Regions from separate parts of the Exiguobacterium sp. s78 genome, predicted to be linked through region 3. Evidence: riboswitches for the same ligand, from Rfam matches in the RefSeq annotation. Region 3 holds a riboswitch; each other region holds the start of a gene.
What was found. A riboswitch is a leader RNA that binds a small molecule or an ion and turns the genes downstream of it on or off. The one in region 3 is predicted to bind thiamine pyrophosphate.
Positions count from the first base shown of each region.

Region 1: linked by a shared signal. The riboswitch ahead of KNQ18_RS08775 (thiamine phosphate synthase) and the one ahead of thiT (energy-coupled thiamine transporter ThiT) in region 3 are both predicted to bind thiamine pyrophosphate.
Region 2: linked by a shared signal. The riboswitch ahead of KNQ18_RS06520 (ECF transporter S component) and the one ahead of thiT (energy-coupled thiamine transporter ThiT) in region 3 are both predicted to bind thiamine pyrophosphate.
Region 4: linked by a shared signal. The riboswitch ahead of tenA (thiaminase II) and the one ahead of thiT (energy-coupled thiamine transporter ThiT) in region 3 are both predicted to bind thiamine pyrophosphate.

Region 1 is NZ_JACSNB010000001.1:1,678,649-1,681,857, reverse strand. Features, by position in the region: gene KNQ18_RS08785 (OsmC family protein) at 1-156, shown strand, start outside; gene nagZ (beta-N-acetylhexosaminidase) at 153-1,406, shown strand; TPP riboswitch at 1,429-1,531, shown strand; gene KNQ18_RS08775 (thiamine phosphate synthase) at 1,614-2,207, shown strand; gene KNQ18_RS08770 (FAD-dependent oxidoreductase) at 2,204-3,148, shown strand; gene thiS (sulfur carrier protein ThiS) at 3,145-3,209, shown strand, end outside.
Region 2 is NZ_JACSNB010000001.1:1,272,371-1,275,579, forward strand. Features, by position in the region: gene KNQ18_RS06515 (ABC transporter ATP-binding protein) at 1-1,298, opposite strand, end outside; gene KNQ18_RS06520 (ECF transporter S component) at 1,295-1,867, opposite strand; TPP riboswitch at 1,968-2,067, opposite strand; gene KNQ18_RS06525 (50S ribosomal protein L25/general stress protein Ctc) at 2,163-2,840, opposite strand; gene KNQ18_RS06530 (GNAT family N-acetyltransferase) at 3,132-3,209, opposite strand, start outside.
Region 3 is NZ_JACSNB010000001.1:881,771-884,979, forward strand. Features, by position in the region: gene rsgA (ribosome small subunit-dependent GTPase A) at 1-692, shown strand, start outside; gene rpe (ribulose-phosphate 3-epimerase) at 695-1,351, shown strand; TPP riboswitch at 1,374-1,483, shown strand; gene thiT (energy-coupled thiamine transporter ThiT) at 1,545-2,105, shown strand; gene KNQ18_RS04350 (thiamine diphosphokinase) at 2,107-2,709, shown strand; gene KNQ18_RS04355 (amino acid permease) at 2,764-3,209, opposite strand, start outside.
Region 4 is NZ_JACSNB010000001.1:1,920,370-1,923,578, reverse strand. Features, by position in the region: gene abc-f (ribosomal protection-like ABC-F family protein) at 1-423, opposite strand, end outside; gene KNQ18_RS10005 (DUF1002 domain-containing protein) at 700-1,581, opposite strand; TPP riboswitch at 1,775-1,881, shown strand; gene tenA (thiaminase II) at 1,956-2,651, shown strand; gene KNQ18_RS09995 (hypothetical protein) at 2,703-2,999, shown strand; gene KNQ18_RS09990 (glycoside hydrolase family 3 protein) at 3,030-3,209, opposite strand, start outside.

The DNA of each region.
Region 1 (3,209 bases), 800 kb from region 3:
ATTCATTACCGGCTCGAAGGTGATCTCCCGGAAGATAAGGTCCGTCGTGCCATCTCGTTATCAAAGGATAAATATTGTTCGGTCTCGCAATCCCTGAACGCTGAGATTTCCGTCTATTATTCGATTAATGGTGTGCGAAGCGAGGATCCTTTGTGAAGAAAACCGTACTGATCGGTTGTCTGTTGCTTGCAGGGTGTGCGCAGGAGACGACGGAACCAACGAAATCATCACAACCGGAAGCGAAGCAACCAACAGAAGAAAAGAAACCGAAACCTGAACCAACGAAAGAGGAACGACAACAAGCACGATTAAAGCAGCAACTTAAAGCGATGTCGACGTCAGAAAAGATCGATCAACTGCTCTACATCGGAGTCGCCGGCACGGAACTTTCAGCAGCTGACCGGAAATTGTTACAGACGCATGCGATTGGCGGGGTCTTATTGCTCGGCGGAAACATTACGTCGGAAGAGCAACTCTTGACGTTCACGCGTGCGATTCAAGAGACGAACCAAAAACCGTATGCGTTCGTCGGGATTGATGAAGAAGGCGGACGCGTCAGCCGGGTACCGGATCAACGATTACGTCTACCGACGAGTCAACGGATGGCGCAAGGAGCAGATGAAGTGAAAATGGAAGACGTCGGACGTACGCTCGGACATTTGTCACGTTTTTATGGCTTCAACATGGACTTCGCGCCGGTCCTTGACGTCAACAGTAATCCGAACAATCCGATCATCGGCGACCGTGCGTTAAGTGCTGATCCGAATACCGTCGCGACGCTTGGTACGGCCCTGATGCACGGGATGCAGGAGACGGGAACGATTCCGGTCGTCAAACATTTTCCCGGTCACGGCAATACGAGTGTCGATTCCCATGTCGGGCTACCGAAAGTGACGGCATCAAAGGAAGAATTGAAGCGGACGGAGCTGTTACCGTTCCAAGAAGCGATTCAAGAGGGCGCCGAGATGGTGATGGTCGCCCATATTCTCTATCCCGCGTATGACGATATGAATCCGTCCTCGCTCTCAAAGCCGATCTTGACTGACCTCTTGCGTCAACAACTCGGATTCAACGGTGTCATCATCACGGATGATCTCGTCATGGGGGCGATCACGAAACAATATGGTCTCGCAGAAGCGGCACGTCAGTCGCTCGTCAATGGAGCTGATATGGCGATGTTTTCAGAGGCAGGTGCTTACACAAAGGTCCATGCTGAAGTGATGCAAGCCGTCAAAGAAAAAACGCTGACGCCGGAGATGCTCGATGCCAAAGTAATGCGCATCCTGAAGCTGAAGCAGACGTATGCCGACAGCCAAGAGCAACAGCGACCGACGAAATCGGAGCTGATTCAGCAAGTGGAAGCCTCAACTAGGACTAGCGAAGCAAAGCGACTCATGCTAGACTAATGGGGCAAGCCAATTAAACACGAAAAGACACTAGGGGAGTCTCCCAGCAGACTGAGACGGAAGTATCCGGACCCTTTGAACCTGATCTAGTTCGTACTAGCGGAGGGAAGTGGCTCGAAATCCTAGATATCCTTAGCGCTTCAGCGCATTTTCGGACCACTCCCTTCAACATCGGGAGTGGTCCTTTTTCGTATGGAAAGGAAGAACATGATGCGTCTACATCTGATTTCGACGGGATCCATCCATCCGATTGACGAAATAAAGACTTTTCAATCGCTTCAACCTTATACGGATCAGCTACATCTACGTGAACCGAACTTGTCAGCAGCAGAATTACTTGATCTGATTGACGCACTCCTTGCGCATGGTTATTCGCTTGATCAGTTAACCGTTCATGACCGGGTCGATGTCGCCCATGTCGCCGGCATCGGTGTGCAGTTGACGCGCCGTTCCTTGCGTGTCCGCGATGTGCGACGTCATTTTCCGGACCTCGTCATCGGGAAATCCGTTCATTCACTAGCAGAGGCACTAGCAGCAGAAGCGGAAGGAGCCGACCGACTGCTGTACGGTCATATTTATCCAACAGCGTCGAAGCCGGACATGCCACCACGAGGGATTGACGCCTTGAAGCAAGTCGTAACCTTCACGACGAAACCAGTCATTGCAATTGGTGGGATTACACCAGAACGCATGCCTGAAATCGCAGCGACCGGTGCAACCGGAATCGCTGTCTTATCGGGTATTCTCGGTCAAGCGGATCCGCTCGCCGCCGTCAAGCGTTACCAGGGGGTACGGGTATGACGAATCACATCATCATCGGTGGTGGAGTCATCGGTTTGACGCTTGCTTACGGTCTCGCCTGTCAGAATGAATCCGTCGTCGTCTTAGAACGTGGAACATGCGGACAAGGGACAAGCCGAGCGGCTGCCGGGATGCTTGCGACAGACATCGAGCTGAGAGCGGAATTGCATGCACTTGCCGCACGTAGTCGTCGTCTGTATCCGTTGCTTGCACGTCGTCTCGAGCGAGAGACAGGCATCGATTGTGGGTACCGGGAACAACCGTTTTTGTTAAAACGTAAAGGGCGCGAGCATCTGTTTCCGGCTGTCGGTCAAATCGATCCACGACGACTGACGACTGCATTGATGTATGCCTTACACGCACGTGGCATATCGATTGAAGAACAGGTGGAAGTCACACGCATCGAAGAGAGCGATGACTTCGTCAGGATCGAGTCGAACGCAGGAACGTGGGCCGGACGAACGGTGACGGTCGCTGCCGGACGCGGGTCGCAAGCCTTGCTCGATACAGTCGGTATTTCGATCGCCACATATGGGGTCAAAGGGGAATGTCTCGCCGTCCGTCTCGCGGGTCAGCCGTTACGCTCGATCCTGTTTGACGACGCTGTCTACCTTGTGCCAAAAGCAGACGGACGAATTTTGATCGGTGCGACAGAACTGCCGTACGACGAGACGGTCGGTGTCAGTGTCGCTGGGATCACGTCACTGCTTCAAGCAGCAAAACGACTGTATCCACCGATTCGTGACGCGGTCATCGAAGAAGTCTGGTCCGGTGTACGACCACAAACGGTGTCCGGCTTGCCATATATCGGAGTCGCCGATTCATCCCGTCGGATCTTCCTAGCGACGGGGCATCATCGGCATGGCATCTTACTCGCACCGACGACAGCGGAAGTCTTGGTAAATACATTACGGTTGATTCAGAAGGAGGAAGTCCGATGAACATTACGATTAACGGCAATGACCACACGATCGAACAGATTAAAACGATCGAGGACATGCT
Region 2 (3,209 bases), 390 kb from region 3:
GTCAACAACTGTTCCATGAGCCGCCGTGTCGTCAATCCATCCTGTCCGAACGTCGGTTCATCGAGCAACAATAAATCCTTCGTCTGCCCGAGCATCGTCGCGACGCTGAGTCGTCGTTGTTGCCCCGTACTAAGCGCAAGCGGTGACTGCTGTTTGACGGATGCGAGTTCCAGCCGTCCGAGCAACGTCGTGCGCTCATCACTCGTCGCTGCTCGGTGACTCCAGTTGATTTCCGCTTCAACCGTTAGCTTGAGAAACTGCAGATCCTGTTGTTGAAAGACATAGCCGACGTGCTCATAAAAGCGTCTCCGGGAGTAACGCTGAACCGGACGTTCCTGGAACCGATATGTTCCACGATGGGGAAGCAACCGACCGAGTGTTGCAAGCAACGTACTTTTCCCGGATCCGTTTGCCCCGAGCAGCATCACCCATTCTCCTGTCTGCAGGGAAAATGTCGCATCGGTTAGCGGGTAAGGTGCTTTCGTCGATAATGCAGCAATGTGTAACAGGGGAATACCTGCTGTAGCGACTGGAGGAAGCACGTGAAGTCGCGCTGCTTGTGGTCCATCTATGGGTAACGTCTCTAACGTGTACGGATACAAAGAAGGAACAGCGATGCCTTTCGATTGAAGCTCTGTATAAGCCTGCGGGAACAAATCCTGCGGATGCGCCGTCGCAGTAATCGATCCGTCCTCAAGTAAGACGATCTGGTCGATGTACGGTAAACAGACATCGAGTTGGTGCTCGATCAAGACGATCGTTAAATCGTGTTCTTTCTGAATCCGAAAGATCAACGCCATCAGTTCGTGTTGTCCGATTGGATCAATCTGGGCTGTTGGTTCATCGAGTAATAAGATCGTCGGCTCGAGCGCTAGGACCGCGGCGAGCGCGAGGCGCTGTTTCATCCCCCCGGATAGACTTGCGATCGGTGTCGAGAAGGGGAGAGGGAGACCGACGAGTGCGAGTAAGCGTTCAATTCGTTCCTCCATCTCCGCACGTGGAATCGACCGGTTTTCTAAACTAAAAGCGATTTCGCGTCCAATCGTTTCCATGCAGAACTGTTCTTCTGGATTTTGAAATAAGACTCCGACCGAACCGGACCGGGTAACGGTACCAGTCTGTTCGACTTCGATCGTCTCCGGTGTCAGTCCGGCTAGGGCATGAAGCAGTGTCGTCTTGCCACTCCCACTGCGTCCAAGCAAAAGGGTCGTTCCTTGTTCGATCGTCAGCGATACATGATCGAGCACCGATTTCATCTGACCCGGATAGCGGATGCTGAGGTCGTCGACAGTAATCATGCGACTTCCCGTTTCGCACGTCCGGCCGCAAACCCGTTCAAGACACCGGTCGCAACAAGGCGACGGACGAGAATCGCTGCAAGCAAGCCGCCGAGTAATGCGCCACTAATCAATTGTAAGCCAGTTGTCGCAAGCAACGTCGTCGCCGTGTAGTAACCGAATCCGTTCGCGATCAGACTATAGACGATGCTACCAATTGCGGCTCCAACACCCGATAACATCAATGTCCAGGTGTCATAACGGCGATAACGCGTCATCGCGAAGACGAGTTCCGCACCAAGTCCTTGGCAGACCCCGATCAGTAGAGCCGATAAGCCAAAGTGACTACCCGTGAACAGCTCGACAGCTGCCGCGACGATTTCCGCGATGAGGGCAGCACCCGGTTTTTGAATGATTGCTGCGACGAGCGGGCTCGCGATGATCCAGATCCCAAACATCCAGTTGGCACCGACTGGCCCGAAGATTGCAGACATCGGTAACCAGAGTGTTGACCAACCGAGATAGATGACCCCGCAAGCGACGGCGAGCATCATCATGACCATGATTTCTTTCATTTTCCAGTGTTGCATCGTGTTCGTCCTCCTTTAAGTGGGGGAGACGCCAAAAAAGACCGCCCTCCGTAAAAAAGAGAGCGGTCCTCAGAAAAACTGCGCGCAGCAGGAGTCATTGGATGTGATCGCTCCACTTTCCTACGCTAGTATGAACTAGATCAGGTTCGAAGGGTCCGAAGTGAATCGTCTCAGCCAAATGGGCTCCCCTAGTGGATATGGTAATAGGTGATACGCTGTTCACTTTAGGCAATCTTCTGTCTATTGTCAAGACACAAAAAAACGATACGCCACGAAGGGCGTATCGTCAAACGACTTATTTGTTGTCTTCGTTCTCTTCTTTTGCTTCTTCTGAAGACTCTTCCGTAGCTTCCGCTTCGTTGTCTTCGCCAGCTTCCGCTTGTGCCTCAGCTTCTGCTTCTTCGATTTCCTCAAGCTCTTGTTCAAGCGTTGATTCGACGACAGCTGCGACTTGAATGTCACCTTCTGTGACGATACGGAAATCTTTTTGTTCCGGAAGATCAGCTACAGAGATCGAATCGCCGATTTCGAGGTTCGTGACGTCGACTTCGACGTTCTCTGGCAATTTATCTGGTGTTGCTGCGACTGTTACTTTAAAGAGTGTCTGTGACAGGAATCCGCCGACTTTAGCGCCAGCTGCTTCGCCGACGAGTACGACGTCTGCTTCGACTTCTGTCTCTTCATCCATTTTAACAGCGATGAATTCAACGTGATCGACAGTTGGTGTGAAGACATCCATATCACGACGGTTGATCAAGACGTTAATATTTTTACCGTCGAGTTTCAGTGAAATCAAGACGTTCTCACCGTTTTCTCGAACGATTTTAAGCAATTCTTTTTCTTCAAATGCGATTGGTGTACTTTCCACTTTGTAACCATACACGACACCAAGAGCTTTTCCTTCATGACGTAATTGTTTACGGAGTGAGCGTGGACGTACCTCGCGTTTTTCGGCTGTTAATTTAACTGACATGTTCATTTCCCCCTTGAATTTGGTATAGCCCTCAAAAGGTAATGAATGTAGGAGCAGGACAAGTCCTGAACAATATGAAACATGCTAAGACAATCGGTTTCAGACTCGCTTTGAATCTGACGCTTTCGTGACTTTGCATTTCTCTCCCAGGTCATTACGCTGATATTGAGAAACATGTGTGAGTAAGTCACCGTTTGATGCGGTGCTAGTGAGTTTATACCCCTATGTTTTAAATCCTTAAACCTCTAATTTTTATTTTTTAAAGTCGAAAGACCTCCAAACCGCTTGAAATCAAGGGTTGAGAGGTCTTTCGTTTTTTTCATTTTTTATGGTGATGCGTTGGTTTTCACGGACCAACACGCGGATGAG
Region 3 (3,209 bases):
TTTTAGTACGCCCTCCAGTCGCGAATATCGACCAGGCATTGCTCGTCGTCTCGGCGGCAGAACCTGATTTTTCAGCGCACTTGCTCGACCGATTTCTCGTTTTGATCGAAGCGAAGGAAATTCAACCCGTCATCCTATTGACGAAGATGGATTTGCTGGACGATGTTAAAGGACCGTCTGTCCGAGAGGCGATTGCCGCTTACCGGAAGATTGGGTATACGGTCATCGAGACATCAAGTGAGACGTTGGCAGGTATTGAGCAAGTCCGTCCGTTACTTGCTGGAAAAACGAGCGTTCTCGCCGGACAATCCGGTGTCGGGAAAAGTTCATTGCTCAATGCACTGGAACCCTCTCTTGATTTAGAAACAAGTGCGATCTCGAAATCACTCGGACGCGGACGTCATACGACGCGCCACGTCACATTGATGCCGCTTGCCGAAGGATTGATTGCCGATACGCCAGGTTTCTCGAACCTCGATTTTCCGTATGATATGGAAATCGAGGATGTACGGTGGAGTTTCCCTGAATTCGTGGCTGTACAAGATGATTGCAAATACCGAGGTTGCTTGCATTTGAATGAACCCGGTTGTGCCGTCAAGGAAGCCGTCGAAGCCCAAGAAATCATGTCCTCTCGTTATGAGAACTATGGTATGTTTATAGACGAAATCAAGAATCGAGCCCGGAGGTATTGAAGATGATTAAAATTGCACCATCTATCTTATCAGCAGATTTTGCGAATCTCGAACGCGATGTTAAAGCAGTCGAAGCAGCAGGCGCGGACTATATCCATTTTGATGTCATGGACGGTCAGTTCGTACCGAACATCTCATTTGGATTACCTGTGCTTAGCTGCTTACGTCAAAAGACGGATATGATTCTCGATGTCCATTTGATGATCGACCAGCCAGAACGTTTCGTCGAGGATTTCGTCAAAGCAGGGGCGGACATCGTGACGTTCCACGTCGAAGCGACGAATCATGTCCATCGTGTCTTGCAACAAATCAAAGCAGCGGGCGCAAAGGCAGGAGTCGTCTTGAATCCCCATACGCCATTATCAACGATTGAACACGTCCTTGAGGATGTCGATATGGTTTTATTGATGACGGTCAATCCGGGCTTCGGTGGACAAGCCTTCATCGAGCGTGTCATGCCGAAACTCGCAGCACTTGCGCAAATGAAAGCAGATCGTGGTCTGACATTTGAAATCGAGATTGACGGTGGCGTCAATCCGGAAACGGCAAAGCTTTGCATCGATAACGGTGCGAACGTTCTCGTCGCAGGATCAGCAATCTACAATGCACCAGATTATGCGGAAGCGATCACTAGCATTCGTCAAGGGGCTGCCGTATAATAAGAACGAGAAAACGAAATATGATGACCGCAAGGGGTGTCGCTTGAAAAGCGGCTGAGAGGAGTCTTTTAGACTTTAACCCTTCGAACCTGTTCCGTTCAAACGGACGTAGGGATGTGGCGCACGCAGGCAGTACGGCGTTCGTCGTACTGCCTTTTTGCGTCCTCTCGTACAATGAAGGAGGAAAAATAGCATGAAACGGTTACAAATGATGATGGAAATTGCCATCTTCGCCAGTCTCGGAGTCGTCTTTGATTTACTGATTCCATTCAAAATGCCACAAGGAGGCTCAATCAGCTTAGCGATGCTACCGATCTTCGTCATGGCATTTCGCCACGGTGTCGTCGGAGGGGTCGTTACGGGAGCGCTTGTCGGTACGATTCAATTGATGTTCGCTCCTCAAGTCTTGACGATCGTTCAACCGATGCTTGACTATACGATTGCGTATGGTGTCGTCGGATTAAGTGGTCTGTTCGCGCGTCAAGTCAGACTAGCCGCGCGCAATGGACAAAAGAAAAGCTTGATGGCGTTCGTTCTCCTGGCGACGTTATTAGGCGCAGGACTCCGTTATATCTGTCATGTCATCAGTGGAATCGTCTTTTTTGCCGAGTATGCAAAAGGTCCAGTCGTGGAATACTCTTTTGTCTATAACGCAACGTATATGGTTCCTTCGTACATCTTATGTGGAATCGTAGCAGGAATTCTATTTACGACTGCGCCACGCTTACTCCGTTATTCGGCACGAGGCGTCTGAGATGCGGGCGATTCTCGTCTGTGCCGGTCCGCGAGAAGAAGTGCCGGATTTACGGACGTTTTGTCAGCCGGGTGATTTTATCGTCGGTGTCGATGGTGGTGTTCAGACGATTGAATCGTTTGGGCTGACATGCGACCTGACGATTGGTGATTTTGATTCGCTTGGTTATGTACCAGAAGGGGCAATCGTTCATCCGGCCGAGAAAGATGAAACGGATCTCGAACTGGCACTTCGTACAGCATCAGAGATGAAACGGTTTGAGGATACCATCATCATCGGGGCGACAGGTGGGCGGCTCGACATGACCGTCCAAAATGTGTACCTGTTGAAGCGATATCCAGAGACCAGACTCGTGACGAAACGAGAAGAGGTGCGATACTTGGCTGAGGGAACGTATGCAGTCGAAGCAGGGAGCTATCATTATCTTTCTTTCATTCCACTCGTACCATCGACTTTAAGCTTATCCGGAGTCAAATACCCACTCGATGCACATCCCGTACCCGTCGGAGGTTCCTTGACCGTTAGTAATGAATGGCGTGCGTCAGAAGCGAAAGTAGAGCTCCACCAAGGAGAACTATTGATGATGCGGACGCTTAAGGAATAGAACAATCATATGAAAGAGGCCGTGGACAAATCCACGGCCTCTTTTTAGATGAAATTATTCTTCGAGTTGAGAAGGGGCGACACGGATGTCGCTTTGGGCGGATAGATGTTTTCCTTTGACGAAGAGATGATAACTTCCCCACATGACGAGGAAGAAAGGAACACCGATGTATAGAGCGATTCGTTGATCCGCTTGAAACGCAAGACTGACGAGGACGACGACGTTTAACGTCAGCGAAATCAGTGGTAACACCGGATAGAGTGGTGTCTTGAATTTCAGTTCGGATACATCGTGTCCGTTTCGGACGAACTGACGACGAAATGCGAGCTGCGAAGCAGAAATCGAAATCCAGCCGACTTGAGCGCCAAGTCCGGCTAAGGACAAGAGCCAAATGAAGACGGTATCCTCTGCGAAAAACGCGGTTAGGAGCGATAACATCGCAAACATCATCGTAAAGAGTAAAGCGCGCATCGGCACACCACGTGCATTGACGTAAGATA
Region 4 (3,209 bases), 1.0 Mb from region 3:
GATTTTCGAGTCGAGTAGATAGCCGTCCTTTTGTTCGAATGCATTCGTCGCTTCCGCATACCGTACGAGTAGTGCATCGAGATCATCTGGTGCTGTCGCCATCATTTGCTCCAACTGTTGCATCCGGGAACGGATCGCAAGAGTCTCTGCAAACGCTGTCCAAAGGACGTCGAGTCCGGTCATCGTTTCACTATATACAGGAAGTTGTTCCAAGTAGCCGATCGTCAAACCGTTCTTTTGATAGATGACACCACCGTCCGGTTGCTCAAGGCGAGCAAGCAAGCGGAGTAATGTCGTTTTACCACTCCCGTTTCGTCCAATTAGACCGACACGGTCGTGTTCGTTTAAGAAGAGGGAAACATCCGTTAAGATCGTTTCGCCTCCGAATTGTTTGGTCAGGTGTTGAATGTCGCAAATCATCATAATCAATTGATCCTTTCGCGCGCATCAAAAAAGGAGAGCGCAAATAGCACTCTCCCTAACGTGTGAAAGATGCGCTTTGCAGTATTTTTCATTCATGAAGTTCTTAAAAAAGGACAGACGGGTGCCTTAGAACGCCATTCCATGAAAAATCGCGCGCAACAGATACAATTGTTCCATCAACCAGTGTTTGCACGCGGCAAAGTCCATCTTTTCACACCACCTTTCGTTTCAGATACATCTAGTTTACTATTTTTTTGTCAGTTACGGAAGTCTGAATTATTTGAACACGCCAGCAATCGAGCTGAAGAAGTCACTGAGTCCATCGAATAGTTTAGCAAAAAACCCTTTCGTTTCTTCTGAAGTCGCGAAGGCATGGATGTCTTGTCCCGCATTTTTAAGTCCACTTTCGATTTGTCCCCAGTTGATGTTCGCTTGCTCCATTTGATTGAATAGATTCGTCAACCGGTCCATTTGTGCGTCAGACAACTGGATATTGTTGTTTTGAATGACTTGGACGATCAGGTTTTCGATCTCGACTTTGGTTTCCGGTTTTTGATTGGCGATCTCAGCCTTGATCTCATTCATTAAGTCTGCGACTTTATCCGTGCCGACCGTTTTTCCGACGTCTGATGTGACCGATAATTCTTGCTGTGCTAAATCCTTGCGTTCGTCACTTAACTTAATTCCAGTCTCAGCGGAAGTTTGATCGTACGCTTTCATGATTCCTGTCAGTGCCGATGTCCCGGTCACCTTGTAGGGAGAAGTGATCGTGATATCGGCATCTTTGACACCCGCTGTGACGAGAGCGTTGAGATACATATCCTTCGTCACCCATGTGATGTTTTCCGTCGAGACGGAGAGTCCATCTCCTTTTTCCGTCAGTTCGATTTTAGCCGACGAATACATATTGCCGCCTTTTTGCGACTGTGGGATGTTTTTCCCGAGATATTTTTCCTCGTCAGCAGAAGTTGCGATGATCGGTGTGATCCCTTCCGGTGCATTGAGACGTGAAAGCACCCATGCTTTATCTTTTGCGCCGAGCGACTCCCCGAGTGTGACGATCGTCTTATCGACGACTTGTTCGGCGGATGCGGCTGTTGGGAGTAATAAAGCAGAAGCGATAACGGCTGATGCCATGATTTTTGTTGGTGTATGCATAATGAAATCCTCCAATTGTAAGTAACAGAATGAATTATAGTATCAGGTACTAAATTTAGTGTACGGTAACGATGTCTGTTCGGAATCGGTCTGCAGATGGAGACGGTATCCGTCTTCTGACACTCCATAGTATAGCGAAAAAAGGACAACTTGACTTCCGTTTTCAGCATGCTATAGTGAATGGGAATCGAATAATGACCACTAGGGGAGTCAGTAGGCTGACTGAGACGAACGAAGACGTTCGGACCCTTTGAACCTGATTAAGTTCGTACTTACGGAGGGAAGTGGCGTCAAGTCTTGTTCTTCTTGCGCCATGCCCGTGTGTTTCGGGGTGGTGTTTTTTCGTTTCATAACTAAACGAGGAGGATGAGATCATGACATTCACACAAGAAATCAAACAAGCGGCACAAGCGTATTGGGATAGTAGTTTTACGCACCCGTTCGTACAAGGAATCGGGGAGGGGACGTTACCACTCTCGAAATTTCGGCATTACGTCATGCAGGATGCCTATTACTTAAAACACTTTGCGAAGATTCAAGCGAAGGCAGCGTCAAAAGCAGACGACTTCGCGACGATCGCGACACTTGCCGAACATGCGACTTCGACTTATGAGGCAGAGCTGAGCTTACATCAATCATTTTTTGAGCCGCTCGGTATTACGGCAGCAGACCTTGAAGCATTTGAACCGGCACCGACAGCATATGCGTACGTTTCGCACATGCATCATGCGAGTGAAGGAACGCTCGGTGAGACGATTGCTGCCATCTTGCCATGTTACTGGTTGTATTATGAAGTCGGGCAACAATTACTGACGTGTACACCGGAAGAAAAAATCTATCAGCAATGGATCGACACGTATAGCTCGGAATGGTTTGAAAAGGTCGTCTTTGAACAGATTGCACGGCTTGATGCGCTGGCGGAGCAAGCGAGCCCAACGGAACGCGAGCGGATGAAACGTCATTTCGTGACAAGTTGTTACTATGAGTTACTCTTCTGGCACATGGGGTGGACGGAAGAGACGTTCACGTCGGTCTACGAAACGATTCCAGCACGCCCGGTATCTTCTTAAACCAGTAGATGGTAGAATTAGGAATACCATCTAGTGAAAGTAGGGATTGGAATGGAAATCGTAGTCATCGCACTCGTGATCCTCGCGGCATATGCTATGCAACGAATGCTTGGTAAAGTCAAAGTAAGATTTGTAGGACTTATCATCCCAACGTTGATCGTGTTATCCGGTATATCCGCATCGACTCGAAACTTTAAGGTAGCGTATAGCATGGGAAGCTATATTTCTGCTGTTCTTGTCATCGTCGTCTATGCACTGCTGACTTATTGGTTATACCGCGTCTACCATCGTGCGAAAGAAGAAGCTGAATATCCGTATCAATCATTAAAAGACCGAGGCATCCTTTAAGGAGCTTCGGTCTTTTAATGTATCACGTCATCATTTTTTCCAGTTTTTAAAGCCGTCACCGAATTCGAGATGCAGTTGATCGGTAAAGACACCGTTCTGAAAGACCGGCACATCAACCGGTAAAGTGCCTTGCGGTTTGAACGTTCCGAAGATTGCTCGGATACCTGCAGGCAGGTTCGGTCCCGCTGATTTTAGATTGCCTGCTTCGGA